DNA from 3 places in the Caproiciproducens sp. genome. Region 1 is predicted to be linked to each of the others. Evidence: predicted binding sites of a transcription regulator. Region 1 holds the regulator's gene; each other region holds the start of a gene.
The links. Region 1 encodes HrcA, which represses chaperone genes, less so after heat shock. Its sites were predicted from a motif close to TGTTAGCACTCNNNNNNNNNGAGTGCTAACA; they were not measured.
Positions count from the first base shown of each region.

Region 1 (9,735 bases):
ATTTTCAGCAGCGGAGAGGAATCCAGCGAGATTGTTCTTCCCAGCGTGGACAGCATAGAGGAAAACAATCCGCTCAGCTCCGTGATCGTGGACACCGCGGCCAACAAGAAAATGAACTGGATCGGGATCCTGTCGTGGGTGTGTATCGCGCTGGGCATCGTCGTGGTGCTGATCGTCGTGTTCAGCAACCGCCGTCCGCCGAGAGGCGGAGGCCGCAAACGCTACCGCCGTCCGAACCGCTCACACAAGAAACGCCTGCTGAACGACAAGTATTACAGAAATCTGAAATATTGATCATGGCGGCGCGCCGGAGAAAAAATTTCCCGGTACGCCGCTGTTTTTATGCGTGTCTTACAGCCCGGATTTCACCGGGCTTTGTTTCGCGCGTTTTATAAAAATTTCACCCTGCCGCACGGCCTACTGTTCAGGATTCGCGATCTGTGTTATAATATATTATTCATTATCTTTCCGGCATTTTCAGTCTGACTGCGGAGCAGCTCTGTATTGCTCCCGTTTTTGACGGGGGAACACGAGGCATTGAACAGCCGGAACTGCTGCCAAAGCCATATTATCTTTGAGGATTAGGTGATAAATTTGTCGATACCACGCGGGAGAATACGGAATTTCAGCATTATTGCGCACATTGACCACGGGAAAAGCACGCTGGCCGACCGCATTTTGGAGCAGACGAAATCCGTCGCGCTGCGCGATATGGAAAATCAGCTGCTGGACAGCATGGATCTGGAGCGCGAACGGGGCATCACCATCAAGGCGCACGCCGTTACGCTCGTTTACAGCGCGCAGGACGGGCAGGACTATGTTTTCAATTTGATCGATACCCCGGGCCATGTGGACTTTAACTACGAGGTTTCGCGTTCGCTCGCCGCCTGTGAAGGCGCGGTGCTGGTGGTGGACGCTTCCCAGGGGATCGAGGCGCAGACGCTGGCGAACACCTATCTGGCGGTGGACGCCGGGCTGGAAATCGTTCCGGTCATCAATAAGATTGACCTGCCCAGCGCACAGCCGGAAAAGGTGCGCGCGGAAATCGAGGACGTCATCGGGATTCCCGCGGACGAGGCGCCGTGTATTTCGGCAAAACTGGGAACGAACATCGACCAGGTGATGGAGCAGATCGTCAAACACGTTCCGCCCCCGCAGGGCGACGAAAACGCGCCGCTCAAGGCGCTGATTTTTGATTCCTACTACGACGCGTACAAGGGCGTGATCATCCACGTACGGCTGAAGGACGGGCAGGTGCGTCCGGGAGACACCATCCGGCTGATGGCGACGGGCGCGGAGTTCACCGTGGTGGAGTGCGGCTACGGCCGCGCGACCTGCCTGGAGCCGAGCGCGGGGCTCAGCGCCGGGGAGGTCGGCTATATCGCCGCTTCCATCAAGGCGGTGAAGGACGCCCGCGTGGGCGACACCGTTACGCTGGCGGACAACCCCGCCAAAACGCCGCTGCCGGGTTACCGCTCGGTGCAGCCGATGGTTTTCTGCGGGATTTACCCCGCGGACGGCGCGCGCTATCCCGACCTGCGCGACGCGCTGGACAAGCTGCAGCTGAACGACGCGGCGCTGTCGTTTGAGCCGGAAACGTCCGTTGCGCTCGGCTTCGGCTTCCGCTGCGGCTTTCTGGGCCTATTGCATATGGAGATCATTCAGGAACGGCTGGAACGCGAATACAACCTCGACATTATTACCACCGCCCCCAGCGTGGTTTACCGGATCACGAAAACCAACGGCGAAGTGATTTCTATCGACAACCCGACCAATTACCCCGACCCGTCGCTGATTTCGCAGGCGGAGGAGCCGATCACCAACGCCCACATCTATACGCCGAGCGAATATGTCGGCAATATTATGGAGCTTTGCCAGGACAGGCGCGGCGTCTTTAAGGATATGAAATACATCGACACCGACCGTGTGGACATCCATTACGAGCTGCCGCTGAACGAGATCATCTACGACTTTTTCGACGCGCTGAAATCCCGTACCCGCGGCTACGCCTCGTTCGACTATGAGCTGAGCGGATACAAAAAGAGCAGCCTCGTCAAGCTGGACATCATGCTCAACGGCGACGTGGTGGACGCGCTTTCCTTTATTATCCACGCCGACAAGGCTTACCCGCGCGCGCGCAAGATGGCGGAGAAGCTGTCGGAGAAAATCCCGCGTCAGCTTTTTGAGGTGCCGATCCAGGCCTGCGTAGGCGGCAGGATCATCGCGCGCGAAACGGTCAAGGCCATGCGCAAGGATGTTCTGGCCAAGTGCTACGGCGGAGATATCACGCGCAAAAAGAAGCTGCTGGAAAAACAGAAGGAAGGCAAGAAGCGCATGCGCCAGCTTGGCACGGTGGAGGTGCCGCAGGAGGCGTTTATGAGTGTGCTGAAGCTGGATGAATAACGAAAAGCCTTTCGGCCTTTATCTCCATGTGCCGTTCTGCGACGGCAAATGCCCGTACTGCGATTTTTATTCCCTGCCCGCCGACGGGGAGAAAATGGACCGGTACACCCGGCAGGTGCTCTCGGCGCTCGGGTCGTACGCGGGGCGGTACGGGCGGAGGGCCGACACGCTGTACTTCGGCGGCGGCACCCCGAACCTGCTCGGCGCAAAGCGACTGTCCGCGATCCTTGCGCGCGCAAAGGAATGCTTCGGGCTGGACGGCGCGGAAATTACCGTGGAGGTCAATCCCGCCGAGGACCTGCGCGGCTTTTTGCGGGAAATCCGCGCGGCGGGGGCAAACCGCCTGTCGATCGGCCTGCAGTCCGCAAACGAGGACGAGCTTTCGCTTCTGGGCCGGCGGCACACCGCCGCACAGGCGAAAAAAACGGTCGCTTACGCACAAGACGCGGGTTTTGACAATCTCTCCCTCGACCTGATGCTTGCCATCCAGAAACAGACAAGGGAAAGCCTTCTGCGCTCGATCGATTTCTGCGCGGACGCGGGGATTCAACATCTTTCCGCCTATCTGTTGAAAATCGAGCCGGATACGGTTTACGGAAAAAAGAAGGAAACGCTGTGCGTTCCGGACGACGACGAGGCGGGCGACCTCTATCTGTTCGCCTGCGAAGAGCTGGAAAAGCGCGGGTTTCACCAGTACGAAGTCTCCAATTTCGCGAAGCCGGGCTTTGAGAGCCGCCACAACCTGAAATACTGGCGCTGTGAAGAATATCTGGGAATCGGCCCGGCGGCGCATTCGTTTATGGAAGGGAAACGGTTCTATTATCCAAGAAGCCTTTCGGGTTTTCTCGAAGGCGGAGAACCCGTGCCGGACGGGGAGGGCGGCGGGTTTGAGGAATACGCCATGCTTGCCCTGCGCCTGACGGAGGGGCTGACGGACGAAGGCTGCCGCGCGCGGTTCGGCACGGGGCTTCCCGCGCGGATGCGGAAAGCGGCGAAGCTTTATGAAAAGGGCGGGCTGACCGTCTGCGGGGACGGCGGGTTCCGCTTTACGCCGCGGGGATTTCTGGTTTCCAACCTGCTGACGGCGGAGATTTTGTACAGCGGGGAAAGCGGATAGCGGAAAACCGCGGAGATTGCGGATACCCTTAAAGGCTGCGAAAACGCGGCCTTTTTTATAAAATTTACGATTTCACAAAGAGTTTACAAATACTATATTGACAATGGGGTAAAGTAATGGTAAATTATTAATTAGATTTAGCACTCGAACTATTAGAGTGCTAAAATATAAAAAGGCGAGGTGAAAGGGTTGGAGTTAAGCGAACGGAAACAGAAAATTCTGGCGGCTGTCGTTGATTTATATGTCGCGACCGGCGAACCGGTGGGTTCCAAGGCGCTTTGCGACACCCTTGATTTCACCGTGTCCTCCGCGACGGTGCGCAATGAAATGAGCGACCTTGCGGAAATGGGGCTGCTGGAGCAGCCGCACACCTCCGCGGGAAGAATTCCTTCCCATAAGGGTTACCGCGTCTATATCGACACGCTGATGAAAAAGCATCCGGTTTCCAGGGAAGAGCAGCGCTATATCGACAGCCTGCTGCTGCCGAGCGCGTACGACCCCGAAAAGCTGCTGGACGGTGTTGCGCGGGCGCTGGCGGGAATGACCCGGTTCGCGGCCGTTTCCACCACGCCGAGCGGAAGCTCGGCGGACATCCGCGCCATTCAGTTTGTGCAGACCAGCCGCAGGACCGCGATGGCCATTCTGATGACCTCCGCGGGCACCATGAAAAGCCGCGTTTTCCACTGCGATTTCGATATTACCCCCGAGATCCTGCGCGTGTTTTTCAGGGTGCTGAACGAAAAGCTGGTCGGGCTGCCGGTTTCCACCGTTACGCCGGCGTACATTCAGTCCCTTGCCGCGTCCCTGGGAAACATGACGATGCTGATGAGCGACGCGCTGATGGCGGTGCTGGACGTGGCGCAGGACACCATGCAGACGGAGGTCTGTCTGGACGGGGAAATGAACCTTTTGTTCTGCAGCGAGCTGGGGCAGGCGGGTATCCGCCGCATTATGGATTTCCTCTCCCGGCCGCAGGAGCTTTCCCGCCTTCTGATGCAGCAGACCAACAGCATGAAGGTGCTGATCGGTCAGGAAAGCAAGCGGCCCGAGCTGAGCGAGTCCAGCGTGGTGGTCTCCCGGTACTCGGTCGGCGGCAGGGACGCGGGCGCGATCGCCATTATCGGCCCTACGCGCATGAACTACGGGAAGATCATTTCCAATATTGAATATCTCTCCGGCTCCGTCGGAAGAATGCTGACAGAGCTATTGGATATGGAATAGAAAGGGGTCACTGTTTTGGAAAAAAACCAAAAAGAACAAGTGGATAAAAAGCAGACGAAAGCTTCCGGAACGCCCGAAAAAACCTCTGCGGGCAAGCCGGAGGAAACCTCTAAGGCGGAGAAGGCCCGCGCCGGGGAAACTGCGGCGGCGGAAAATCCGGCCGGACAGGAAAAGCCGAAGGACGGTGCGCAGGCTCAGCTGGAGCAGGCGCAGGAGGAGCTGAAAAAGCAAAAAGAGCTTTTGCTCCGCACAGCCGCGGAATACGACAACTACCGCAAACGCACGGAACGCGAAAAAACAGCGGTATACGCCGACGCGACCGCCGCTGCGGTCACGGAGTTTTTACCCGTGGCGGATAACCTTGAACGGGCGCTGAAGCAGCGGGACTGCACCGTGGAGGACCTTCGCAAGGGGGTTGAAATGGTCGGCACGCAGCTGAAAGGGGCGCTCGCAAAGCTCGGCGTGACCGAGATGGGAGAAGCCGGGGAAGCCTTTGATCCGGATCTTCACAACGCGGTTTCCCACGTGGAGGACGAAAACGCCGGGGAAAACACCATTGTGCAGGTGTTCCAGAAGGGCTACAAAATCGGGGATAAGATCGTGCGCCACGCGATGGTGCAGGTCGCGAACTGATTTGGCTGATTTCAGGTAATTTTCAAAATTTTTCATAGATTGATTTTTCAATTTCAAAACTTATTTTTTGGAGGTAAACAGTATGTCAAAGACAATAGGCATAGACTTAGGCACTACCAATTCCTGCGTTGCGGTGATCGAGGGCGGCGAGCCGGTCGTCATTGCGAACGCGGAAGGCGCCAGAACCACCCCTTCCGTTGTTGCTTTTTCCAAAACGGGCGAGCGTATGGTCGGTCAGGTTGCGAAACGTCAGGCGATTACCAATCCGGACCGCACCGTGTCTTCCATAAAAAGAGAAATGGGTTCCAACTATAAGGTCAATATCGACGGGAAAAGCTTTACTCCTCAGGAAATTTCCGCAATGATCCTTCAGAAGCTGAAGGGCGACGCGGAAGCCTATCTGGGAGAAAAGGTCACCTCCGCGGTGATCACCGTCCCGGCGTATTTCACCGACGCACAGCGCCAGGCGACAAAGGACGCCGGTAAGATCGCCGGACTGGATGTAAAGCGTATCATCAACGAGCCGACGGCTGCCGCGCTTTCCTACGGCATCGACAAGGGCGAGGACCAGAAAATCATGGTTTACGACCTTGGCGGCGGTACATTTGATGTTTCCATTATCGAAATGGGCGACGGCGTACAGGAAGTTCTGGCCACTGCGGGCAACAACCGCCTCGGCGGCGACGACTTCGACAAGCGCGTCATGGACTGGATGACCTCCTCCTTCAAGGCGGAAACCGGCATTGACCTTTCCGGCGACAAGATGGCGATGCAGAGGCTGAAGGAAGCCGCCGAAAAAGCGAAGATCGAGCTTTCCGGCATGACCTCCAGCTCGATCAACCTGCCGTTTATCACGGCGGACGCCTCCGGCCCGAAGCACCTTGATCTGACCCTGACCAGGGCGAAGTTCAACGAGCTGACCGCGGACCTTGTGGAAAAGACCATGGGCCCGGTCCGTCAGGCGCTTTCCGATTCCGGGCTGAAGATCGAGCAGATCAACAAGGTTCTGCTGGTCGGCGGTTCCTCCAGGATCCCCGCCGTGCAGGACGCTGTCAAGGGCTTTACGGGAAAAGACCCGTTCAAGGGCATCAATCCGGACGAGTGCGTCGCCATCGGCGCGGCGATTCAGGCCGGCGTGCTGGGCGGCGAGGTCGAAGGCCTGCTGCTTCTGGACGTTACCCCGCTGTCCCTCGGCGTGGAGACCATGGGCGGCGTCATGACCAAGGTCATCGAGCGCAACACCACCATCCCGACCAAGAAGAGCCAGATCTTCTCCACCGCGGCGGACGGCCAGACCCAGGTTGAGGTCAACGTCCTGCAGGGCGAGCGCGAATTCGCCCGCGACAACAAGCAGCTCGGCCTGTTCAAGCTGGACGGCATTGCCCCGGCGCCGCGCGGAATCCCCCAGATCGAGGTCACCTTTGATATCGACGCCAACGGCATCGTCAACGTATCCGCCAAGGATATGGGCACAGGCAAGGAGCAGAAGATCACGATTTCCTCCAGCTCCAACATGAGCAAGGACGACATCAACAAGGCGGTTCAGGAAGCCGAGAAATTCGCGGCGGAGGATAAGAAGCACCGTGAGGAAGTCGACCAGAAGAACGAAGCGGAGAATATGTGCTACGCGGTTGAAAAGCTTCTTAAGGACAACGGCGACAAGATCGACGAGTCCGACAAATCCGACCTGAACGCAAAGGTCGCTTCCCTGAAAGAGGCCATCTCCGCGGGCAATGTCGACGATATGAAGACAGAGTCGGAAGAACTGCAGAAGGCGATGTACGCGGTGAGCGAAAAGCTCTATAAGAGCGCGGCGCCGCAGCAGCCGGCAGACGGCCAGCCCGTACCGCCCCAGGACGCGGCGAACGGCGGCAACGTCTACGACGCGGAGTACAAGGACGTAAACGACGACGACAAAAAGTAATCTTCGGCTTGCTTTTTACAATGAATAGCGATTCATGAAAGATGAATGACTGTGGTGGCCAGCTCTTCGTTTGGGGAGCTGGCAATCATGGGTTGAGCGGCAATTTCAGCGATGACAGTAAAATGCATTTTGAAGGAACGCCAAGGGACTCTTCCTCCTTCATTTATTCATTTTTCATTATTTTAGGAGTGATTTGGTTTGGCTGATAAAAGGGATTATTATGAAGTTATGGGCGTGCCGAAAAATGCCACGGACGAAGAGATCAAAAAAGCTTACCGCAAGCTTGCGAAGAAGTATCACCCGGATCTGAACCCGGGCGATAAGACAGCCGAGGCAAAATTCAAAGAGGTAAACGAAGCATACGAAGTGCTTTCCGATAAGGATAAAAAAGCGCGCTACGACCAGTTCGGCCACGCGGGCGTCGACCCCAACTTCGGCGGCGGTGCGGGCGGCGGAAGCCCCTTTACCGGCGACATTGATCTGGGCGACATATTCAACAGCTTTTTCGGCGGCGGTTTCGGCGGCGGCCATTCCGCCAACCCGAACGCGCCGCGGCGCGGCAGCGACACCGAAGCGACGGTGAACATAAGCTTTGAGGAAGCGGCAAAGGGCTGCCGCAAAAATATATCCTACCAGAAGATAGACACCTGCGGCGACTGCGGCGGCAGCGGCGCGAAAAAAGGAACCTCCGCGAAAACCTGCCCGAACTGCGGCGGGACGGGACAGGTGCGCATCAGCCAGCGCACGCCGTTCGGCGTGGTACAGACCAGTAGGAGCTGCGACCGCTGCGGCGGAACCGGAAAGGTGATCGACAGTCCCTGCGGGACCTGCGGCGGGACCGGGCGTGTCCGCCGGCAGAAAACGATCGAGGTCAACATCCCCGCCGGGATCGACAACGAGCAGATCCTCAGCGTAAGCGGACAGGGAAACGCCGGAACCAACGGCGGCCCGGGCGGCGACCTGCGCGTGTATGTCAATGTGCGGCCCCATCCCATTTTTGAGCGCCGCGGCAACGACATCTGGTGCGAGGTGCCGATTACCTATACCCAGGCGGCGCTCGGCGCGGAGGTCGTCGTGCCGACCATCGACGGCCGCGTCAGCTACCATGTGCGCGAGGGCACGCAGCCCGGCGACGTATTTAAGCTGAAGGGCAAGGGCATCCCCCGGATCGGCGGGCACGGGCGCGGCGACCAGTTCGTGCGCATGACGATCGAGGTGCCGAAAAACCTGACCCAGAAGCAAAAGGAAATTTTACAGGAATTCGACAATGTCGCCGAGGAAAAGAACTATCAGAAACGCAAGAATTTTATCGATAAGATCAAGGATATGTTTGGCGAATAAATCATCAGGGGCCTGCCAGGCGGTGGGCCCTTTTTGTCGGCCTGCTTATTGCCTAACCCGGCGCGACGGAGGGAGTCGATCACACATGCTGTCTGAGAGCATCGCCGTAGGCGCTTCCCGACCGGCAGGTCCGCTTCCCGACCGCGGTCCCTCACCGGGAGGTCAAAACTTTCGGACTCTGTATTGAACGGCGGATTTCCCGCATAGAATGGAAACAGGCAAAGGGAAACCGGGCCGCGGCGAGACACGCCGCGGCGGTCAGATGAGGAGGGCGGTCATATGGAGTATTTCGGTTTGTTTTTTCTGGCGGTCATCGTGGAAGGGGTCATTACCTATATCAACCAGTTTTTTGTCAAAGGGGTCCTGAAATGGGAAATGGTTTTTTCCATCCTGCTGGGCATATTCGTTTCCGTCGCCTACGGGGTCGACATGCTGGCCATGGTGGGGCTGAAAACCTCGGTCCCGCTTGTCGGCAGCATCCTGACGGGAATTCTCGTCAGCCGGGGAAGCAATTACGTGTTCGACCTGATCAAAACCCTCACTTCCGGACGCGGTGGAATGAAGACATCCAAATAGAAAACAGCATGGAGCTCAGCCGGACTCCATGCTGTTTTCTATTTTGAGCGGGGCTGGATTATTCATCCCTACCGCAGCATTTCTTATATTTTTTGCCGCTGCCGCACGGGCACGGGTCGTTGCGGCCCGGCTTCTTGCCTTTGCGTATGGTGCGGTTCGTGTCGCTGCCGTCGCCGCCGCTGCTCATGGTCGGCGTGGCGACCTGCTCGCGCTTCGGTTCTTCCGCGGAACGGAGCTGGACGGTGAGCATCATGCGCGCGGTGTTTTCGCGGATGGTCGCGATCATCGCGTCGAACATGTCGAAGCCTTCCAGACGGTACTCGACCACCGGGTCGTGCTGGCCGTAAGCGCGCAGGCGGATGCCCTTCTGCAGCTCTTCCATGGCGTCGATATGGTCCATCCACTCGGAATCGACGTTTTTCAGAAGGATGACGCGCTCGAGCTCGCGGGTGATTTCCTCGCCGAACTGCCGCTCGCGTTTTTCGTAAAGTGCTTTCGCCTTTTCGAACAGCTCGTTCCG
Region 1 is NZ_JBNLXQ010000006.1:68,380-78,114, reverse strand. Features, by position in the region: gene ACQGQ5_RS07700 (hypothetical protein) at 1-294, shown strand, start outside; gene lepA (translation elongation factor 4) at 595-2,403, shown strand; gene hemW (radical SAM family heme chaperone HemW) at 2,396-3,520, shown strand; gene hrcA (heat-inducible transcriptional repressor HrcA) at 3,710-4,741, shown strand; gene grpE (nucleotide exchange factor GrpE) at 4,757-5,374, shown strand; gene dnaK (molecular chaperone DnaK) at 5,457-7,298, shown strand; gene dnaJ (molecular chaperone DnaJ) at 7,497-8,639, shown strand; gene ACQGQ5_RS07665 (hypothetical protein) at 8,919-9,215, shown strand; gene secA (preprotein translocase subunit SecA) at 9,274-9,735, opposite strand, start outside.

Region 2 (9,735 bases), on a different contig from region 1:
CCCGCGCAAACCGAATCGTCTTCCGCCGCGGGCTCCGCCCCCGGCGCGGGGCCGCAGGGGACCCCGGGTCTGAGCAATTCCGCTTTGCCGCTTGTCCTTATTATCGCTTTGATTGCCCTTCTGCTTGCCTGTACGGCGTTAAAGCGCAAAATCGTAATAGCACGCCGTTTGAAATTATTTGCGCATACAGACGTCAACAGGGCCGCAATCGCGGTCTATGCCTATCTCACAAAGCTCACGGAATACGGCGTGGAAATCAGCGAGGAAATCACCGGCCTCGCGCTGAAAGCCCGGTTCAGCCGTCAGGGAATCACGGAAAAGGAAAGAAAAATCATGACGGACTACGCGGAGCAAACGGCGCGCGAATGCTATGGGCGCCTGCCGAGGGCAAAGCGCTTCGCATTCAAGTATCTGGACAATTTCATTTAGCCGCGCAAAACGGTCAAAAAGCACCGGGAGCGGAATCATCAATCCGCTCCCGGTGCTTTCGCCTGTAAAATAATATTACAGCATTTCCAGTTGATTCTGCAACAGGATTACGTTTCTCCTCCGCCGAAGGCGGGGGAGAAACGTGTTTTGTCCCGCAAACTGATATGGAGTTGCTGTAGCTATTTTGATGGTATTAGTCGGTGTTTATTTTGTCATCAGGCCGCAGATCTGATTGGAAAACGCGACCGGGTCGTCGATGCTGACGCCCTCGATCAGCAGGGCCTGCGTATACAGCAGGGAAGCGTATTCCTTTAAGGTGTCCTGATCCTTTTCGTAAAGCTCTCGGAGCTTCGCGAAAACCGGGTGGTTCGCGTTGATTTCCAGCACCCGCTGCGCCGTGACCTTTTCATCCGTCGGCATGGCGTTGAGCACCTTTTCCATCTCGATGGAGATCGCGCCGTCGGTGGACAGGCATACCGGGTGCGTTTTCAGCTTCTGCGACAGGATCACCTGTTTGACCTTGCCGTCAAGGGCATCCTTCATAAAGGTCAGCAGGTCCTTGTTCTCCTCCACCTGCTTTGCGGCTTCCTTCTTTTCCTCCTCGGTTTCCAGCCCCAGGTCGTCGGCGGAAACGGAACGGAACTCCTTGTCCCCGTACTTCATCAGCATCCGCAGGGCGAACTCGTCCACATTGTCGGTCAGATAAAGGATTTCATAGCCCTTATCCTTCAAAGCCTCGGTCTGCGGGAGCATATCCACCTTATCCGTGGTTTCGCCGCAGGCGTAGTAAATATATTTCTGGTCCTCCTTCATACGGGAAACGTATTCCTTGAGCGTGACCAGCTTCTTTTCGCCCGAGGAGTAGAACAGCAGCAGGTCCTGCAGGACGTCCTTGTGCGTGCCGTAATCCTGATACAGGCCGTACTTCAGCTGCAGGCCGAAATTTTTGAAGAATTCCTCGTATTTTTCACGCTCGTTTTCCAGCATCGTTTCCAGCTCGGACTTGATCTTCTTTTCCAGACGTCCGGCGATGATTTTCAGCTGGCGGTCATGCTGCAGCATTTCGCGGGAAATATTCAGCGAAAGGTCCTGAGAGTCGACAAGGCCGCGCACAAAGCTGAAATAATCCGGCAGCAGGTCCGCGCACCTGTCCATGATCAGCACCCCGTTGGAGTAAAGCTGAAGGCCCTTTTCATAATCGCGGGTGTAGAAATCCATCGGCGCCTTGGCGGGAATGAACAGCAGGGCGTTATAGGTCGCGGTGCCCTCGGTGCTGGAATGGATCACCCTGATCGGATTGACGTAGTCCATGAATTTGCTCTTGTAAAACTCATTGTACTCGTCTTCGGTGATCTCGTTTTTATTTTTCCGCCAGATGGGAACCATGCTGTTCAGCGTTTCGTTCTCGGTATAGGTTTCGTATTCGTCCTTGCTGCCCTCTTTCAGACGGCTTTTTTCAACGTCCATCTTAATGGGATAGCGGATGTAATCGGAATATTTCTTGACAAGGTTCCGGATGGTATAGGAATCAAGATACTCGTCGTAATTGTCGTCGTCCGTATTCGGCTTGATCTTCAGGATGATATCGGTACCGTGGCCCTCCTTTTCGCAGGGCTCCATCGTGTAGCCGGCGGTGCCGCTGCTTTCCCAGCGGTAAGCCTCTTCCCCGCCGTACGGCCTGCTGACGACGGTTACCTTTTCACTGACCATGAACGCGGAATAGAAGCCCACCCCGAACTGGCCGATGATTTCAATATCTTCCTTCTGCTCGTTTTCTTTTTTAAAATTCAGAGAGCCGCTCTTGGCAATGGTGCCGAGGTTGTTTTCCAGCTCGTCCTTCGTCATGCCGCAGCCGTTGTCGGTAATGGTCAGCGTGCGGTTTTCTTTATCCGGAATTATCTGAATGCAGAAATCGTCCCGGTTCAGTCCGGTGTCGCCGTCGCTCAGCGTCCGGTAATAAAGCTTGTCAATGGCGTCGCTGGCATTCGAAATCAGCTCGCGCATAAAAATTTCGCGATGGGTATAAATGGAATGGATCATCAAATCCAAAAGGCGTTTGGATTCCGCTTTAAATTGTTTTACTGCCATAATCAACCTACCTCTGTCCATCAATTTTAGCACTCTCTGGTTTTAAGTGCTAAAAGTATTTTAATACAAGCCCCCGGAAAATGCAAGTAGGTGAATTGTTAATTTTTTGTTGCGGGCGGCGCATTATGGCTCCGGAACATAGCTGTGGTCGACGGTAAGGACCACAAAATAGGTCGGGTCGAGCTTGTTGATCTCCTCCGTAATCCGCCGGGTCAGCTCGCTGTCGCTCATGGGGAACGCAAACGAAACGCAGACGTCAAAAATCAGGTTGGAGTGGGTGGTGCCCCACACCACACGGAAATCATGCATGCTGATTTCCGGAGAAATGCCCCCGATGATCTCCATAACCTGCTTTTTCAACTGGTTGGTGCGCTCGTCGTCCGTCACGATCGGGTCAAGGTGGATCACGAGGTGGATTCCCTTTTCGCTGAGAAAGTCCCGTTCGATATTGTCGATGATATCATGGCTCACCAGAATATCCTGTCCGGCGGAGACCTCGCAGTGAACGGAGGCAAAGCAGCGCATGGGCCCGTAATTGTGGACGTTCAGGTCGTGGATCCCCAGGATCCCGTCGTAGCTCATTATTTTGGCGTAGATTTCGTCCACCAGCTCTTTGGTGGGGGCCATCCCCAGAAGCGGATTGCTGGTTTCGATAATCAGCCGGACGCCCGTAATCATGATGAACAGGGCGACGATCACGCCCATGTATCCGTCAAGGTTAAAGCCCGTAAAATAGGTGATGAGGATGCCGGCCAGAACGGACAGGGTGGAAAACACGTCGTTCAGGCTGTCCGCCGCGTTTGCGGAAACGGTGGAGGAGCCGATGGCGCTGCCGACCTTTTTATAGAACAGGCACTGCCACAGCTTGATCAGGGCCGACAGAAGCAGCACGCCGACGGAAACCAGGCTGAATTCGGCGTCCTCCGGGTTCAGGATTTTATCGAAGGAGCTCTGAACCAGCTGGAAGCCGACCATCAGGATAACAAACGACACAATCAGGCCGGAAAGATATTCTATACGCGCGTGGCCGTACGGGTGCTCCTCGTCGGCCGGCTTTCCCGCCATCTTGAAGCCGACCAGAGTAACGATGGCCGAGCCGGAGTCCGACAGGTTGTTGATGGCGTCCGCGGTGATCGCGATGCTGTGAAAAAGAATCCCCGTCGTGATCTTCATAAGAAACAGCAGGATATTCGTCACAATTCCGACCGCTCCGGATAATTTTCCGTACCGTTCCCGCACCTTGCTGTCGTCCGTTTTCTGATAATCTTTTACAAACAAACGAATTAAAAACTGAAACATAGCTACACCTCAAAAAGGCTGCCTCCACAGCAGTCGATTGCCGTAAACAGCGGAAAATCCTCTATCTGCAGCTCTTTCACGGATTCACAGCCAAGGTCCTCAAACGCAAGGACTTTGACGGAACGGACGCATTTTGCCGCAAGCGCCCCCGCGCCCCCGATCGCGCACAGGTACACCGCCTGGTTGCGCCGGATGGCGTCTGCTACCTCTGAAGAGCGTCCGCCCTTGCCGATCATGCATTTCAGCCCCAGGTCCAGCAGGCGGGGCGCAAACACGTCCATGCGCGAGGAAGTGGTCGGCCCGCACGCGCCGATCGGCAGGTGGTCCGGCGCGGGCGTCGGACCAGCGTAATAAATCGCGGCGTTTTTCAGCTCGAACGGGAGCGGCTCCCCCTTGTCAAGCATGGCGAACAGCCGCTTGTGCGCGGCGTCGCGCGCCGTGTAGACCGTGCCGCTCAGCAGAATCCTGTCGCCCGCGCGCAGCGTTTTTGCAGCCTGTGCCATATCGTTCGTATGAATTTGCAGTCTGTCCATGCTAACCTCACAACGATCAGAATAGGGAACTGTATTACAGCTCCCTATCAGTTTATTTTTATTCTTATTTATTATAGCATATACCGGAATCAATTAAAACATATTTTTCTTTCTCAGTATCAAATAGGCGATTCCCATACAGACCAGGGAAAGCGATACCGGGAACCAGAAATTCGTCAGCGGAATCCCGCTCACATTCATGCCGTAAACACCAGAAATAACGGTCGGGATGGAAATCAAGAGGGTGAGGGAAGCCAGAACCTTCATGACGATATTCAGATTGTTCGAAATCACGGAAGCAAACGCGTCCATGGTACCGGACAGAATGTTGAGGTGGATATTCGACATTTCGATTGCCTGTTTTACTTCTATCAGCACATCCTCGACCAGATCCTGATCGTCGTCGTAAAGCTTGACGACGCGGCCGCGCATGATTTTTTCAATGGTAATTTCATTCGCCTTGAGCGAAGAAGAAAAGTACACCAGGGATTTTTCAATATCCAGCAGCTGGATCAGCTCGGAATTTTTCATGGATTTGCGGAGCTCGCGCTCCACGAAATTGCTGATCTTATCGATCTGTTTTAAGTATTGCAGATACCGCGACGCGACGCGCAGCATAAAAAGAAGGACAAAGCGGGTTTTCATGTTGGTCTGAACGCCCTTGACAACGTCCTCCGAAAATTCATTGATAATCGGGTTTTCCTGGGTGGAAACGGTGATCACGTTTTTTTCCGTCAGAATAATGCCGACCGGCGTGGTGGTGTACGTAATATTTTTACCGGCCTTTTCAATCACCGGGATATCGATGATGATCAGCGTGCTCTCGTCTTCCTTGTCAATATGGGAGGATTCCTCTTCGTCCATGGCCGCGCGGAAGAAATCGGGTTCAATCTGAAAGTCGGCAATCAGGCTGTTGATTTCCTCGTCGTCCGGCGCCACGCAGTTGATCCAGCACCCGGGTTCACAGGAAGGAATCGGCGAGATGTGACCGTTGATCGTCTTGTAATAGGACAGCATTGCGCTCATCTCCTTTATGAAATTGAATGAATTGTCGACTTAAAGGGTCAGGTTTCACAATGCCACCCCCAGTATGTTCAAATTTGGATGTCTTTATTCCAAAAGCTATTATAACACAATATCAAGAGATTACAAGAGCAATCGGGGTATTTTGAGCAATATTGGTTCAAATCTGTTCTAAAATGCTCTACATGGCTCATTTTGAATGAATTAGGGGAATTCCGACTGGATTTTATCGTGCATTTTGGATAGAAAGCAAAAAACGGCGGATACGAAAACGTATCCGCCGGAAGGCCGCTATGTACTGTTAAACTTATTTGCGGTTGAAAATCGACATAATGTCGGTGAAGTCCTCGTCGTCGATCGGGTTGGGCTTGCCGACCGGCTTCGCGGGCTCGTCCCGTCTGGCGTCCTGCTCCGGCTTGTCCGAAGGAAAGACCGTTCCGTTGGTGGTCGCAAAGCCCGTGGCGATGACCGTAACGCTCATTTCGTCGTCCATGTTTTCGTCGAACGCCGCGCCCCAGATAATGTTGGCGTCCTGATGCGCCTGTTCGGCAATCATGGAGGAGGCCGTCTCAATTTCATCCAGACCGATGTCCGGCGAAGAGGTAATATTGATAATGACGCCCTTGGCGCCGTTGATGGCGGTTTCGAGAAGCGGGCTGGAAATCGCCATATTGGCGGCGGTTTCCGCTTTATCCTTGCCGGAAGCCCTGCCCACGCCCATGTGCGCGTAGCCGGCGTCCTTCATGACCGCGGTGACGTCCGCAAAGTCAAGGTTGACAAGACCGGGCAGCTTGATCAGATCCGAAATGCTCTGTACGCCCTGGCGCAGAACATCGTCGGCAACGGAGAAGGCGTTGATAAGGGTGATGCGCTGTTCGCTGACCATCTTCAGTCTTTCATTCGGGATGACAACAAGGGAGTCCACATGCTCGCGCAGGGCGGTAATTCCGCTTTCGGCCTGCTCCATACGGCGCCGGCCTTCAAAATCAAAGGGCTTGGTCACAATTCCAACGGTCAGCACGCCCATGTCGCGCGCAATCTCCGCGACAATCGGCGCGGCGCCGGTGCCTGTCCCTCCGCCCATACCGGCGGTGATGAAAACCATGTCGCTGCCCCGGATGGCGGCCGCGATGGCTTCACGGCTTTCATCCGCGGCTTTCTGCCCCATTTCCGGCTTGGAGCCCGCGCCCTTTCCGTGCGTGACTTTTTCCCCGATCTGTATTTTCTGTGTGGCCTTGGAACGGTAAAGCGCCTGTTTGTCGGTGTTTACACTGATAAACTCAACGCCCTGGACGCCCATAGTGACCATGCGGTCAATCGCGTTTCCGCCGCCGCCGCCCACACCGACTACTTTAATCTGCACAATGTTGTCAAAGTCATTGTCAATCTCGAAAGACATGTGCTGCATCCCCCTTAATGTACGTCTATCATTCGCGCCCGGCGGGCTGCCGCGGCTGCAAACATTATATTTTTTTATATAATATTAATTTAACACTTATCGGTCACAATTTCAATAAAATTCTATCTTATTCAGTATAGTATAATTCGCGAATATTAATATTCACAAAAAGAACTATCCGCTGCTATTTTGTGAAGCCTGACCCGCCGTGGAAGAGGACGCGGGAGAGGAAACCGAATAGTTGGGATCAAAAAAGGCGTTGTTGTCTTCCACTACTACGGAAAGATTCAGCGTGCCCCGTTCGTTGTCCTTGATTTTTCCCGCGTCGAAAATACTTTTTGCAAAACGGAGTTTATAATCCAGATCGGAATTCAGGCCAAGGTTCATAACGATGCGCCCGTCGTAGACGACCCGGATCTTGTATGGATCGCTGAAATCCATCTCCGTAATCTTTTCAAACCTGTTGGCGCTGATCGCGGCGCTGAGGCTCTGAAAGGTCTCTTTCTGGGAAGCGTCCGCGTAAACGACCGCTTTCCCGGCCTCGGCTTTGGAAAGCGAAAGCCCTTTGATGGAGGTACAGTTTTCCGGCATCTTTTCCGTCAGCTCAAGCACCTTTCCGTTTGCGCTGACCACCGCGTATTTTCCCTTGTACTCGATCGCACCGGAAACGGTTTCCTCCGTTACCTCGATCACAATCTTGGCAGGAAGGCGCCGGGAAACCTTCGCCGTGCCGATATACGGCAGCTTTTGCTGGATCGCGTCCGCCGCGCTTCTGGTATGGGCAAGGAAAAGATTTTCCCCTTTTTGGATTCCTCCCGCCTGCACAATCGCCTGCGCCGGATAGCGGGAGGTCCCGGTGACCTCTATGGTCTCTATTTTAAACAGGACGGTCAGGGAAATGGCCACCGCCCCCGCAATCACCGCGAAAAACAGGAAAATGTAAAACAGCAGAAGAAACCGCCGCCTGCGCCTTTTCCGGTTATCCGCCCTGCGCTTCGGCGAAGCGTATTTTGCGCCGCCGCGCGCGCCCGCGCCCTGTTCTTCCCATTCGGAGACAGGACGGTACTCCCCGCTTTTCCTGTCGTAGACGCGCGGGATGGCATCCTTCCTGTTTTTTCGGTTCCTGTCCATTTGCAATTCCTCCGGTAGTGGGATTAAATTCTTTTAATGTCCGCTCCCAGCATAGCCAGGCTCTTTTCAATGCTCTCGTAGCCGCGGTCCAGATGCTTCAGGCCGGAAATCAGCGTGGTGCCCTGCGCCGCGAGCCCCGCTACCACCAGGGCGGCTCCGCCGCGCAGATCCGCGGCCTCCACCGGCGCGCCGGACAGCCGGCCGACTCCCTCGACGATCGCGACGCGCCCCTCCACCTTGATATTGGCTCCCAGGCGCATCAGCTCTCCGACATGCTTATAGCGGCTCTCAAAGATATTTTCAACAAAAATACTGGTGCCGTCCGCCAGCGTGGTCATCGCCATCACCGGCGCCTGCGCGTCGGTCGGAAACCCGGGGTACGGCATCGTCCGGACGCTTTTGACTCTTCCCAGCCGTTTCGGCGCCGTTATTTTCATATTGTGATCCAGAATATCGATCTGGCACCCGCATTCTTCAAAAACGGGGATGACCGGCGCAATATGTTCGGGGATCACACTGGCAACCGTGAGCGTGCTGCCGGTGATCGCGGCCGCCGTTAAATAGGTCGCCGCCGCGATGCGGTCGGGGATCACGCTGTGTTCACACCCCGTCAGACCCCCGACCCCTTCAATGACGACGGTGCTTTCCCCGGCTCCCTGGATTTTCGCGCCGCAGGAATTCAGGAAATCGGCCAGGTCCCAGATTTCGGGTTCGCGCGCCGCGTTGGTGATGACCGTGGTCCCTCTTGCGCGGCTGGCCGCGATGATGATGTTTTCCGTCGCCCCCACGCTTGGGAACGACAGATTGATACAGGCCCCCTGAATCCCGTTCGGCGCGCTGCATTTCAGACAGCCGTGGTCTTCGTTAATGATGACTCCCATTTTCCGCAGCGCCAGAAGGTGCAGGTCAATAGGTCTGGGGCCAAGCTCACAGCCGCCGGGGAAGGAAAGCTCCGCTTTTCCCATCCGGCTGACGATCGCTCCCAGAAAAATAATGGAGGAGCGCATTTCGCGCATCAGAAGGTCCGGGATCTCATCTTCGTTTGCGCTGCTCGGGTCAATGGTCACGTCGCTTCCGAAGCGTTCCACACGGCAGCCGAGGTACCGCAGAATCTTTAAGGATGTGTCCACATCCGACAAAATAGGACAATTATGTAGTATGCATTGGCCACTACAGAGTAAAGAAGCCGCCATCAGAGGCAATGTGCTGTTTTTTGCGCCGTGGATATGGATTTCACCCTGTAATTTATTCGGTCCCTGTATTAAAAGCTCTGACATAACAACACCCCCACATAGTCTAATCACATACTATGCGGTCTTTTGTTCTGCTGTGAATTGCTTTCTCAGGCGCCTGCCAATACCTCTTTCATGATTTTGTAAATTCGTTCGTTGGTATCAAGAATCGCCATACTGTGCGCGTTTTCCCCCAGCGACCGGATGGTTTCGGGCTGCCGGAAAAGGTCGTCCACCATTTTGCACAGGGCCGGGCCGGAAAGATCTTTTTCCTCCAAAATGGCGGCCGCTTTACGGCTGACCATGGCCATGGCGTTGTGATACTGATGATTTTCCGCCACATTGGGCGACGGAACCAGAATAGCCGCTTTCCCCTGCGCCTGCAGCTCGCTGAGAGAGATCGCTCCCGCGCGGCAGATCACAAGATCCGCGGCGGCAAGGCATTCGGGCATATTGTTGATATATTCCCGGACATCGATATTGGGATGCTCCGGCAGATTCAGCCCCTTTTCCTTCAGCAGGTCGGGAAACCATCCGCCCCACTGGCCGTAGCCGTGAATATGCTGGAAACGGTCCGTTTGCGCGCTTTTGACAAGCAGGT
Region 2 is NZ_JBNLXQ010000002.1:87,944-97,678, forward strand. Features, by position in the region: gene ACQGQ5_RS02130 (transglutaminase family protein) at 1-429, shown strand, start outside; gene htpG (molecular chaperone HtpG) at 634-2,517, opposite strand; gene ACQGQ5_RS02140 (cation diffusion facilitator family transporter) at 2,641-3,816, opposite strand; gene ACQGQ5_RS02145 (FumA C-terminus/TtdB family hydratase beta subunit) at 3,819-4,349, opposite strand; gene ACQGQ5_RS02150 (magnesium transporter CorA family protein) at 4,443-5,366, opposite strand; gene ftsZ (cell division protein FtsZ) at 5,680-6,771, opposite strand; gene ACQGQ5_RS02160 (cell division protein FtsQ/DivIB) at 6,946-7,902, opposite strand; gene murA (UDP-N-acetylglucosamine 1-carboxyvinyltransferase) at 7,926-9,179, opposite strand; gene murG (undecaprenyldiphospho-muramoylpentapeptide beta-N-acetylglucosaminyltransferase) at 9,245-9,735, opposite strand, start outside.
Region 2: htpG (molecular chaperone HtpG) is a predicted target of HrcA. The motif match lies at 2,542-2,572, and genes of this name have one in related genera.

Region 3 (9,735 bases), on a different contig from region 1:
ACTCTGGAACGGCGACGAGGATATCCGTTCGCTGAAATCCCTGCTCCTGCTCGGCATGAGAGGAATGGCGGCGTACGCGTATCACGCCTATGTGCTGGGTTATACCGACGACGAGGTGACCGGCTGGTTCTACAAGGGGCTGACGGCGATCGACTATGAGCAGGACCCGTCCCGCCTTCTGGAGCTTGTGATGGAGTTCGGCCAGGTGAACCTGAAGTGCATGGCTCTGCTGGATCAGGCCAATACGGAGTCGTTCGGCAATCCCGTGCCGACCGAAGTGAGCAATACGATTGAGAAAGGCCCGTTCATTGTTGTTTCCGGCCACGACCTTTACGATCTGAAACAGCTTCTGGAGCAGACAAAGGACAAGGGGATCAACATTTATACACACGGCGAAATGCTGCCCGCGCACGGCTATCCCGAGCTGAAAAAGTATCCGCACCTGAAAGGCAATTTCGGTACTGCGTGGCAGAATCAGCAGAAGGAATTTCTCAATGTCCCGGCGCCGTTCCTGTTTACGACAAACTGCCTGATGCGCCCCCTGCCCGCCTATGCCGACAGGGTTTACACGACCGCGGTGGTCGGCTATCCCGAAATGCCCCACATCGGCGAATCGGACGGTAAAAAGGACTTCGGCATCGTGATCGAAAAAGCGCTGGAGCTCGGCGGATACGAGCAGGACACGCATATGCCCGGCATCAACGGCGGCGAAAAGCTGATGACCGGCTTCGGCCACAACACCGTGCTGTCGGTTGCCGACAAGGTGGTCGGGGCGGTGAAATCCGGAGCCCTGCGCCACATTTTCCTCATCGGCGGCTGCGACGGCGCAAAGCCCGGCAGAAACTATTTCACTAAGCTGGTGGAGCTTACCCCGCCGGACACCGTCGTCCTGACCTGCGCGTGCGGAAAGTACCGCTTCAACGACCTCGACATGGGAACGCTCGCCGGATTGCCGCACATCATGGATATGGGCCAGTGCAACGACGCGTACTCCGCGATCAAGGTTGCGGTCGCCCTTTCGGAAGCCTTCGGCTGCGGCGTCAACGACCTGCCGCTATCCATCGTGCTCTCCTGGTATGAGCAGAAGGCGGTCTGTATCCTGCTGACCCTGCTGTCGCTCGGCATTGCCAATATCCGCCTGGGCCCGACGCTTCCCGCGTTTGTATCCCCGAATGTTTTTAAAATACTGGTGGAGAAATTCAACATCATGCCGATCACCACACCCGAACAGGATCTGGCCGCTATGCTGAAATAGGAGGGCGCCGTATGCAAAAAAATTATATCAAAAATATCGATTTTTCAACCGCGCTGACTCTGGCGGAGCTGGTAACCTATCAGCCGGGTCAGGTCGTCAGCAAGACGCTGGCGCAGAACCCGGCGGTCAGCCTTACGCTTTTCGCTTTTGACCAGGGGGAGGAGATCAGCTCCCACGAGTCGAACGGCGACGCGATGGTCATTGCGTTGGACGGAGAAGGCGAAATTACCATCGGTTCCGAAAAGCATCTTCTCAAAGCCGGCCAGACCATCGTCATGCCCGCGAAAACGCCCCACGCGGTCCGTGCTTCCCAGCAGTTCAAAATGTTTTTGGTAGTCGTGTTCCCCGGTTGATCGTTCGTCAGGCCGGCCCTTCGGTGATTTCGTATCGCCTGAGGGCCGGTTTTTCCTGTTATGCCGAAAACTTCCGGCTATACCGGGATGTTCAGAAGAGCTTTCGCTGTCCTCAACCCCTCCCGCCCGGCTCCCTTCCGCGCCAAAATGCTTTCGGTTTTGCTTTGTGTGCGGGAGGGGCCGGGGGTGAGAAATGCCGTTCCAATCGGAAATTTTGATCAATTTTAGCACTCTAAACACGAGAGTGCTAAAATTAATAATTTGGCAATATTTTATCTGATTATTTTTCACAATTATTGGATATAGTAATAATTGTAAAAGGAAGCAGCGCTTCCGAAGAAATCAAATGAATTGATATGGAGGTTTTGATGATGTTTGATTTAATGCCGTTTGGACGCAGGGAAAACAACTTGTTCAACTATTTTGATAACATGGAGAAAAACTTCTTCGGCGATCTGCCGCAAAGCTTTTCCGCTTTTCGTACCGATGTGATCGATCAGGGCGGCAAGTATTTGCTGAAGGCGGAGCTGCCGGGCTTCAAGAAGGAAGATATCAAGATCGATATCGAGGGCGACAGGCTGACCGTCAGCGCGGAGCACAAGGATGAAACCGAGGAGAAAAAGGACAATTACATTCGCAGGGAGCGCAAGTACGGCTCGTTCTCCCGCAGCTTCGATATCTCCGATGTCAAAGCCAATGAAATCTCCGCGGAGTATAAGGATGGGATCCTGGAGCTGAGTATGCCGAAGGTGGAAACCGTGGTGCCCGAAAGCCGCAGAATAGAAATCCGTTAACAGCAACGGCCAAGGGCCGCCCGGGAGCAATCCCGGGCGGCCCTTTTCGTCTGTTTTACGGGCCTTCCGCCCCGTCGGAAAAGCCGCCCGGCAATTGCTTTCCCCTGCTGATTTTGATATAATGGAAACAATGAAAAGAAGATTGTCCGGGGGCGTAAAGGAATGAATAAAATCAAAATACTGCACTGTGCCGACCTGCACCTCGGCGCGGAGCTTACTTCGCTGGGGAGCAAAGCGGGCCAGCGCAGGGAAGAAATGCTGATGACGTTTGACAGGATCGTCTCCCTCTGCAAAGAGGAAGGCGTTGAGCTGCTCCTGATCGCCGGGGATTTTTTTGAAAGCTCCGGTACGGACGCCGCGACGGTCCGTTCCGTCAAAAGGGCGCTGTCCGAAATTCCCGAAACGGCAGTCGCCGTTGCGCCGGGAAACCACGACTATGTTTCTCTGGATTCCCCGTACGCCGACCCGGACTGGCCGGCAAACGTACATATTTTTCAGTCCGGCTTCGACTGTTTTGAGCTGCCCGGCAAGGGCGTGCGCGTGTGGGGCGCGGGATTTACGGGAACGTATGTCACGGAACCCCTGCTGGGAGAAATCGGCGCGCCCCGGGACGACCTGCTGAATATCTGCGTCCTGCACGGGGACCTGGTCGCCGAGAACCAGTCGAGCAATTACAACCCGATCACCCCTTCCCGGATCCGTTTCAGCGGCATGGATTACCTTGCGCTCGGCCATATTCATATGCGCACTGAAATCCTGCGCAGCGGAAGGACCGCTTACGCCTACTGCGGCTGTCCGGAGGGCAGGGGGTTCGACGAGCTGGGGGAAAAGGGCGTCTATATCGGCACCGTGAGCAGGGACAGGCTTGACCTCGCTTTCCGCCCGGTGTGCCGAAGGAAAAATTTAGAGGTCCGCGTCGATATCGGCGGGGTCTCGGCCAACAGCGAGGCGGCTGCCGTCGTCCTTCACACGCTGCAGCGGCAGTTTGGGGATACGTATGCGGAAAATCTTTATAAAATCATTCTGGAGGGCGCGCTCGACGCTTCCTTTTCGCCGGACTGCGCCGCGATTGCGGCAAGGCTGGAAAACGAGCTGTACTTTGTGAAGCTCAGGGACGAGACGCGTTTGAAGGCCGATCTGAACGCGCTGTCCAAGGAGACCTCCCTCAAGGGGATTTTTGTCCGGCGCATGCTGGAAAAGCTCGCCGCTGCGGCGGGCGAAGCGCAGAAGGAGCAGTGCCGGCGCGCGCTCGATATCGGTTTAAAAGCGTTTGACAGCGAGGTAAAGCTGAATGAAAATTAACAAAATTTACATTGGACATTTCGGCAAGTTGAGGGAGTATACGCTCGATCTGACGGACGGCTTCCAAATCCTCTACGGAAATAACGAGGACGGAAAAAGCACCGTCATGGCGTTTATCAGAATGATGTTTTACGGTTCCGAGGGCAGGAGCGGCGACCTTTCCAAAAATATGCGGAAAAAATATCAGCCGTGGGACGGGGCCAAAATGTCGGGATTCCTCGAATTTGAGGACAACGGGACCGTCTATCGGCTGGAAAGGCTATTCGGCGCGTCCAACGCGACGGATAAAATCAGCCTGTGGAATACGGCGGCCGGGGAAAAAGAAAAGATCGCCAGCGGCACCGACCTTGGCCAGCGCTTTTTTGGAATCGGGGCCGCGGCGTTTGAGAAAAGCGTCTTCATCGGGCAGGCCGGGAGCATGGCCGGTGCGGACAGGGACGATGAAATTACCCAGAAGCTTCTGAATCTGGTCTCTACCGGGGATGAAAGCGTGTCGCAGAAACGGGTGGAAACCCGTCTGCAGGCCGCCATGAACGAGCTGAAGTCCAGAAGCGGCAGAATCGGCATACTGGATAAAGGCTATCAGCAGCAGGAGCGGCTTGCTCAGGAGCGGGCGGCGGCTCTGGCGGACGAGGAAGAAAAAAAGCGGATGGAGCGCCGGTACGCCGGGCTGAACGAGAAGAAAGAAGCTTTGGAAAAGGAATATCGGCATTCCACAGCCCGGTCCGCTTTGCAGGAAAAGCTCGTCCAGCTTCAGAATCTAGACAAAATCGTTCAGAAGCAAAAGGAACTCGACGCGCAGATCAAAGAATACGGGGAGAAATCCGGCCTCCTTACTTCGGGCGATATTGTTTTTGACGAGGAATTCGTTCAAAACGCGGAAGAAAGGATCACTCAGGTCCGGTCCCTTCAGCAGCTTCTGGAGGAGAGGAACAGAAATGTCCGTACCCTGGAGCGGGAGGACCCGGCCGAGCCGGTCGAGGAAATTTCACCGGCAGTGTCGGAGGAAGTAAAAAAGCGGGAGCAGGAGCGTGCGAAGCTGCAGCAGGATATCCTTGCCCTTCGGGAAGCCGTCCGCGCCGCCGCCGAAACGGAGAAAAAACGGTCGGCTCTGGCGGAAGCGGAAAAAGCGCTGCAGGAGCAACTGCAGCAGAAGCGGGATCAGGAAAACGCCTGCCAAGAGGCTTCTCTGGAGCTGGAGGAAGCGCGGCGGTCCTGCCAGGCCTGCCGGGAGGACTTCGACCGGAAAAAGAAAGAGCATGCGCTCGCCGGGCAGCGCAGGGAAAGCGCAAATACCGCGTATCAGGCCGCCGGGCAGGATTTGAAATCCGTACAGTCCCTTTCCGCGCAAAAAATAGAGACGGCACAGGAGCGGCTGAAACAGGCCGGTACTCCCCGGCAGGTAACGGTCAACGAAAATGCCGGTCGTGAAATCCGGAAAGGGCTGCTGATCGGGGCGATTCTGATCGCCGCTGCGTCGGTTGCGCTGGGTGTCACTCTGTCGCCCGCCTGCTTTGCCGGTTTGGCCGTCGCCGGAGTGGCGGCGGTTCTCTCCGTTGGGAAAGCCAGAACCAGAGCCGTGGCCACGACGGTCGTGGACGAAGCCGAAGCCGCGGCGGCAAAAGCAAATCTGGAAAGCGTGCGTCTTGCCGCGGAGCGTGAAACGGAAGCCGCAAAGCGGGCGGAAGAGGAAGCCGCCGGCGAATGGCAGGCGGCCTCGGCCAGAGAAGAGCAAGTGCGGAAATCGGCCGCACAGGCGGAAGAGCTCTGCCGTATGGCGGCGGAGCAGATGTCCGCAGCGGAACGCAGGAACCGTGAGCTGGAACTGAAACTCGGGTTTATCGGGGAAAAGCTTGACGGCCTTTTGAAGGATGTGCGGGAAAAACGCGCGGAGCTTCCGGCGGACGGCCCGGAGCAGCGGACCGGTCTTCCCGCTCTGCGGGAGGAGCTGAACGCGAAAACGGCCCGGGAAGCGGCGCTTGCGGACGGGATACGGTCTCAGCTTCAGTCGCTGGGGTGCCGCACGACGGAGGAGCTTCAGGACAAGCGGATGCGGTTCCAAAGCTTTCAGGAGCGGGCGGCCATGAGACGGGAAAATCTGGACAGGGCGAAAGAAGCCCTGACTCAGGCACAGGAAAGCCTGCGGGGGCAAACCGCCGCCTTCCTTTCCTTTGTCGGCGCGTACCGGCCGGTCTCCTCCTTTGAGGAAGCGTTGAGCGCCGTACAGGAGCTGAAAAATCGGATGGAGGAGCTCCGTTCCCTGCGGCAGAAAATCGAGAGCCAGTCGGAATCCCTCAAGGAGCAGGGAGAGGGGAAGCCCGCCGAACAGCTTGAGCGGGAAGCCGGGGAAGCGCGGGAAGAGATTCTCAGCGCCTGCGGGGTGCGGATGCCGGAGCCCCTGGACGATCAGGGTGCGGAGCATCTCAGGCGCCTCAGCGCCGAATGCTTTGAGCAGCTTCAGCAAACAAGGGAAGAACTGATTCAGACGGGCTCCGAAATCAAAAACCGGTTCGCGGGGAAAAAGAATGTCAGCGAGCTGGAAGAGGAGACGGAGGAACTGCAAAAGGAGATTGCGGAAAGAGAATCGGAGTATCAGTGCCTCAGCCTTGCAAAGGACACGCTCACGGAGGCCTTCAATGAAATCCGCCGGAGCTTCGGTCCCCTCCTGAACAAAAAAACCGCCCGGATCTTCAGCAGCATTACGGGCGGTAAATATCAGAATGTGATCGTTTCAAAAAATTTCGATATCAACGTGCAGGATTCGGAAAACGCGGTTTCGCACGAATGGCAGTATCTGAGCAGCGGCACGATCGATCAGGCGTATTTCGCGCTCAGGCTGGCGGTTGCGGAGCTGCTTTCGGAAGAGGGCCCGAAGCTTCCGCTGCTGCTGGACGACGTTTTTCTGCAGTACGACGACGAGCGGACAAGACAGGGCCTGAAATTCCTCGCCGATTATGCCGGAAACAGCGGCGGCGCCCAGATCATCCTCTTCACCTGTCATCAGAATATTCCGGAACTGGCCCGCCGGGAGGGCCTGAACGCCGTGGCGAAAAAGATCGGTCAAACCGTATCCGCGTGACATTTTTTGAAAGAACCGACGGGCCGCGCTTTTTAATGGGAATTGGAAATAAATGTTTCTTTTATATCCGTTTTATGATATTATTAGAAATATATAAGTATGGAATTATCTTTCGCGATCCTGCTGGGGACTGGTGAAAATTTCGTCGTCTTGGAGGAATATTTCAGTGAAAAGAAGAATCAATACGCCCATCACAGCAATTTTGATCATCGCTATTTTTGTTGGGTTTATGATTCTGTCTTTCAGCAGGTATTCTTTTTTGCTAAACAGAACTTTTGAAGAAGAAGTGCAGGAAAATCTGCTGTCCGATACCCGGCGTAACGCCCAAATGGTCAACATGGAGCTGAATAACACGATTTCCTCCATGGAACTGGCCGCTCAGGCAATCGGCGCGGAAAATGACGTGCTGGACAAGACGTCTGTGAAGGACCTGCTGGTTGATTTGAAGAAAGCGGACCAGTCGGCTGCGGTCGGGGTGGGGCTGCCCGACGGAACCTGCTGCCTTGCAGGGGGACAGACCGTCCAAATCGGCGACCGCCCTTATTTTCAGCAGGCACTGAACGGCAAAACGGCCGTTTCGGCGGTGCCCCGGTCGAGGACGGACAGTACCCGCAGCATCGTCGTGGCCGTGCCCGTCCGGCATGGGGGGGAAGTTACCGGTACCGTCAGCTCCATTATCCCCGCAAAATCGTTCGGCAGCCTGCTGAACGCGGAGAATTCCGGGGAAAAGGGAGAATGCTGGCTGGCCGGGGGGGACGGAACGGTGATCGCCTCGCCGGATTCCCGGCAGACGGAGCAGAATATTTTTACGGACACGCATCTGGCGCTGGAGGCCCCGTCCTCTCTCGCCCAGATCAAGTCAGCCATGAAAGACGGAAAGCAGGGGAGTTCCCACTATTACTCCAATATAGGGGAGTATTATGTCTCCTATACGCCGGTCGGTATGGAGGACTGGTATGTGATCGGAACGGTTTCCATCAACGCCGTTACGTCGAAATCCAACAAAATTCTGACCGATACCGTCTCTTTGGTGATCAAGCTTACCGTTGGGCTGGTTCTGATCGCGGCTTATGTCATTCTGTCGGAAAGAAAGAACAGGGAGCGGCTCCGCAGGAAGAACGACGAGCTGAAAAGCACCAAGGTGGAGCTGGAAACCTTCATCGCCAACCTGCCGGGCGGCGCGTTCCGCTTCAGCGCCGACGAAAAGGCGGAGTTCCAGTTCGTGAGCAACGGGCTTTTAAAAATGCTGGGATATACCCTGGACCAGTTCCTCAGCGCCTATGACCGTTCCTTCTATAACATGATTTATGAAGAAGACCGTATGCAGACCATCAGCAGCATTCACCATCAGATTTCCCAAGAGAATTTCGCGGAGGTAAAATACCGGATCGTCACGGCGGACGGGAATATCCGCTGGCTGCTCAACCGGGCTAAAATTGTGGCGCATGAGGACGGCTACCGGGAATTTTACGCCGTCGTTGTGGATATTACCGAGTCAAAGCAGGCGCATAAAAAAGCGAATGAGATCATGACGCAGCTGCAGACGCTGGCAAACAGCATCCCCGGCGGCGTGGCGCAGTATCTGTACGACGGGGGGCTGAAGCTGATCTACGCGAGCGACGGGTTCTATAAGCTGTGCGGATATACAAAAGAGGAATACGCCCGGCTTCCGGGTGAAGAAGGGATCCGCAATGTGCATGCCGAAGACGCCCAGCTTGTGTCGGTTCTGCTGAAAAGGCAGATTGAGGAAAACAGGCCCGTTATCGCGGAATTCCGCATGGTGAGGAAAGACGGCGGCGTCATCTGGGTCTCTCTGAGCGGAACGCACACCGTCAACCGGAACAATCAGGTGATTTACCAGTGCGTTTACACGGATATCACTTCGCTCAAGCAGACGCAGGAAGAGCTGGAAGTGGAAAGGGAGCGTTACCAGATCGCGGAGAACCTCTCCGACGACATCATGTTCGAATACGATATCCTGACCGACCGGATGGACTTTTCCCCGCTTTTTACCGCTCTGACCGGGCAGTATCCGCACATCAGGGATTTCATGAAGGATATTCTGCGCAACCAGAGCATTTGCAAGGAAGATCTGCCGCGGTTCCGGACGCTGCTGAAGGAGTTCCAGATGGGCAATACGGAGTATGAAATCGAGTTCCGTTTCATTACCAAAACGGGCCGGTTTGTCTGGCACCGCGTGAAAGCGAAAATCATGTACGACTCCTACGGCAGGCCGAGCAAAGCGGTTGGAAAGGCCTATAATATCGACAGCCAGAAAAAGGAAATGCAAAGGCTGATGGACAAGTCGCAGCGCGACGCGCTGACGAATCTTTACAATAAGACCGCCACGCAGTCCCGGATCGAGGATCATCTGTCGGGCGCGGATCCGTCGGGAATCCACGCGCTGATGATGATCGATATTGACAATTTTAAATCCATCAACGACCAGTTCGGCCACATGGCCGGGGACAAGGTGATCTGCGACATTTCCGCGAAGCTCCAGAAGCTGTTCCGCACTTCCGATGTGGTCGGGCGTATCGGCGGGGACGAATTCCTCGTGTTTCTGCGCGATATCTCCACCGACGACCTGATTGCGGAAAAGGCGGAAGCGATGTGCGACATCTTCCGCAATACCCATGCGGACGGCCATAGGGAATACAGCATCTCCGGCAGCATCGGCGTCGCCATGTATCCGGCCGACGGCACAACGTATCAGGAGCTTTATCCCAAAGCGGACAGCGCGCTTTACAAGGCGAAAAAGCAGGGCAAGGACTGTTTTGCTTTTTATTCCGATCCATCGGACTGTGGAAAATAAAGAATGACGGACGCGGCATGGAATCCTGAAAATTCTATGCCGCTTTTTCGTTTCCGGAGGTCAATAAAATGCAGCCGGGCTGTCAATACTATAGCGATCGCATTTCAGTTTGCAAGACAAAACGCGTTCCTCCCCCG
Region 3 is NZ_JBNLXQ010000012.1:1,298-11,032, forward strand. Features, by position in the region: gene hcp (hydroxylamine reductase) at 1-1,255, shown strand, start outside; gene ACQGQ5_RS12290 (cupin domain-containing protein) at 1,267-1,608, shown strand; gene ACQGQ5_RS12295 (Hsp20/alpha crystallin family protein) at 1,977-2,402, shown strand; gene ACQGQ5_RS12300 (metallophosphoesterase family protein) at 2,565-3,704, shown strand; gene ACQGQ5_RS12305 (AAA family ATPase) at 3,694-6,783, shown strand; gene ACQGQ5_RS12310 (diguanylate cyclase domain-containing protein) at 7,043-9,598, shown strand.
Region 3: ACQGQ5_RS12295 (Hsp20/alpha crystallin family protein) is a predicted target of HrcA. The motif match lies at 1,831-1,861, and genes of this name have one in related genera.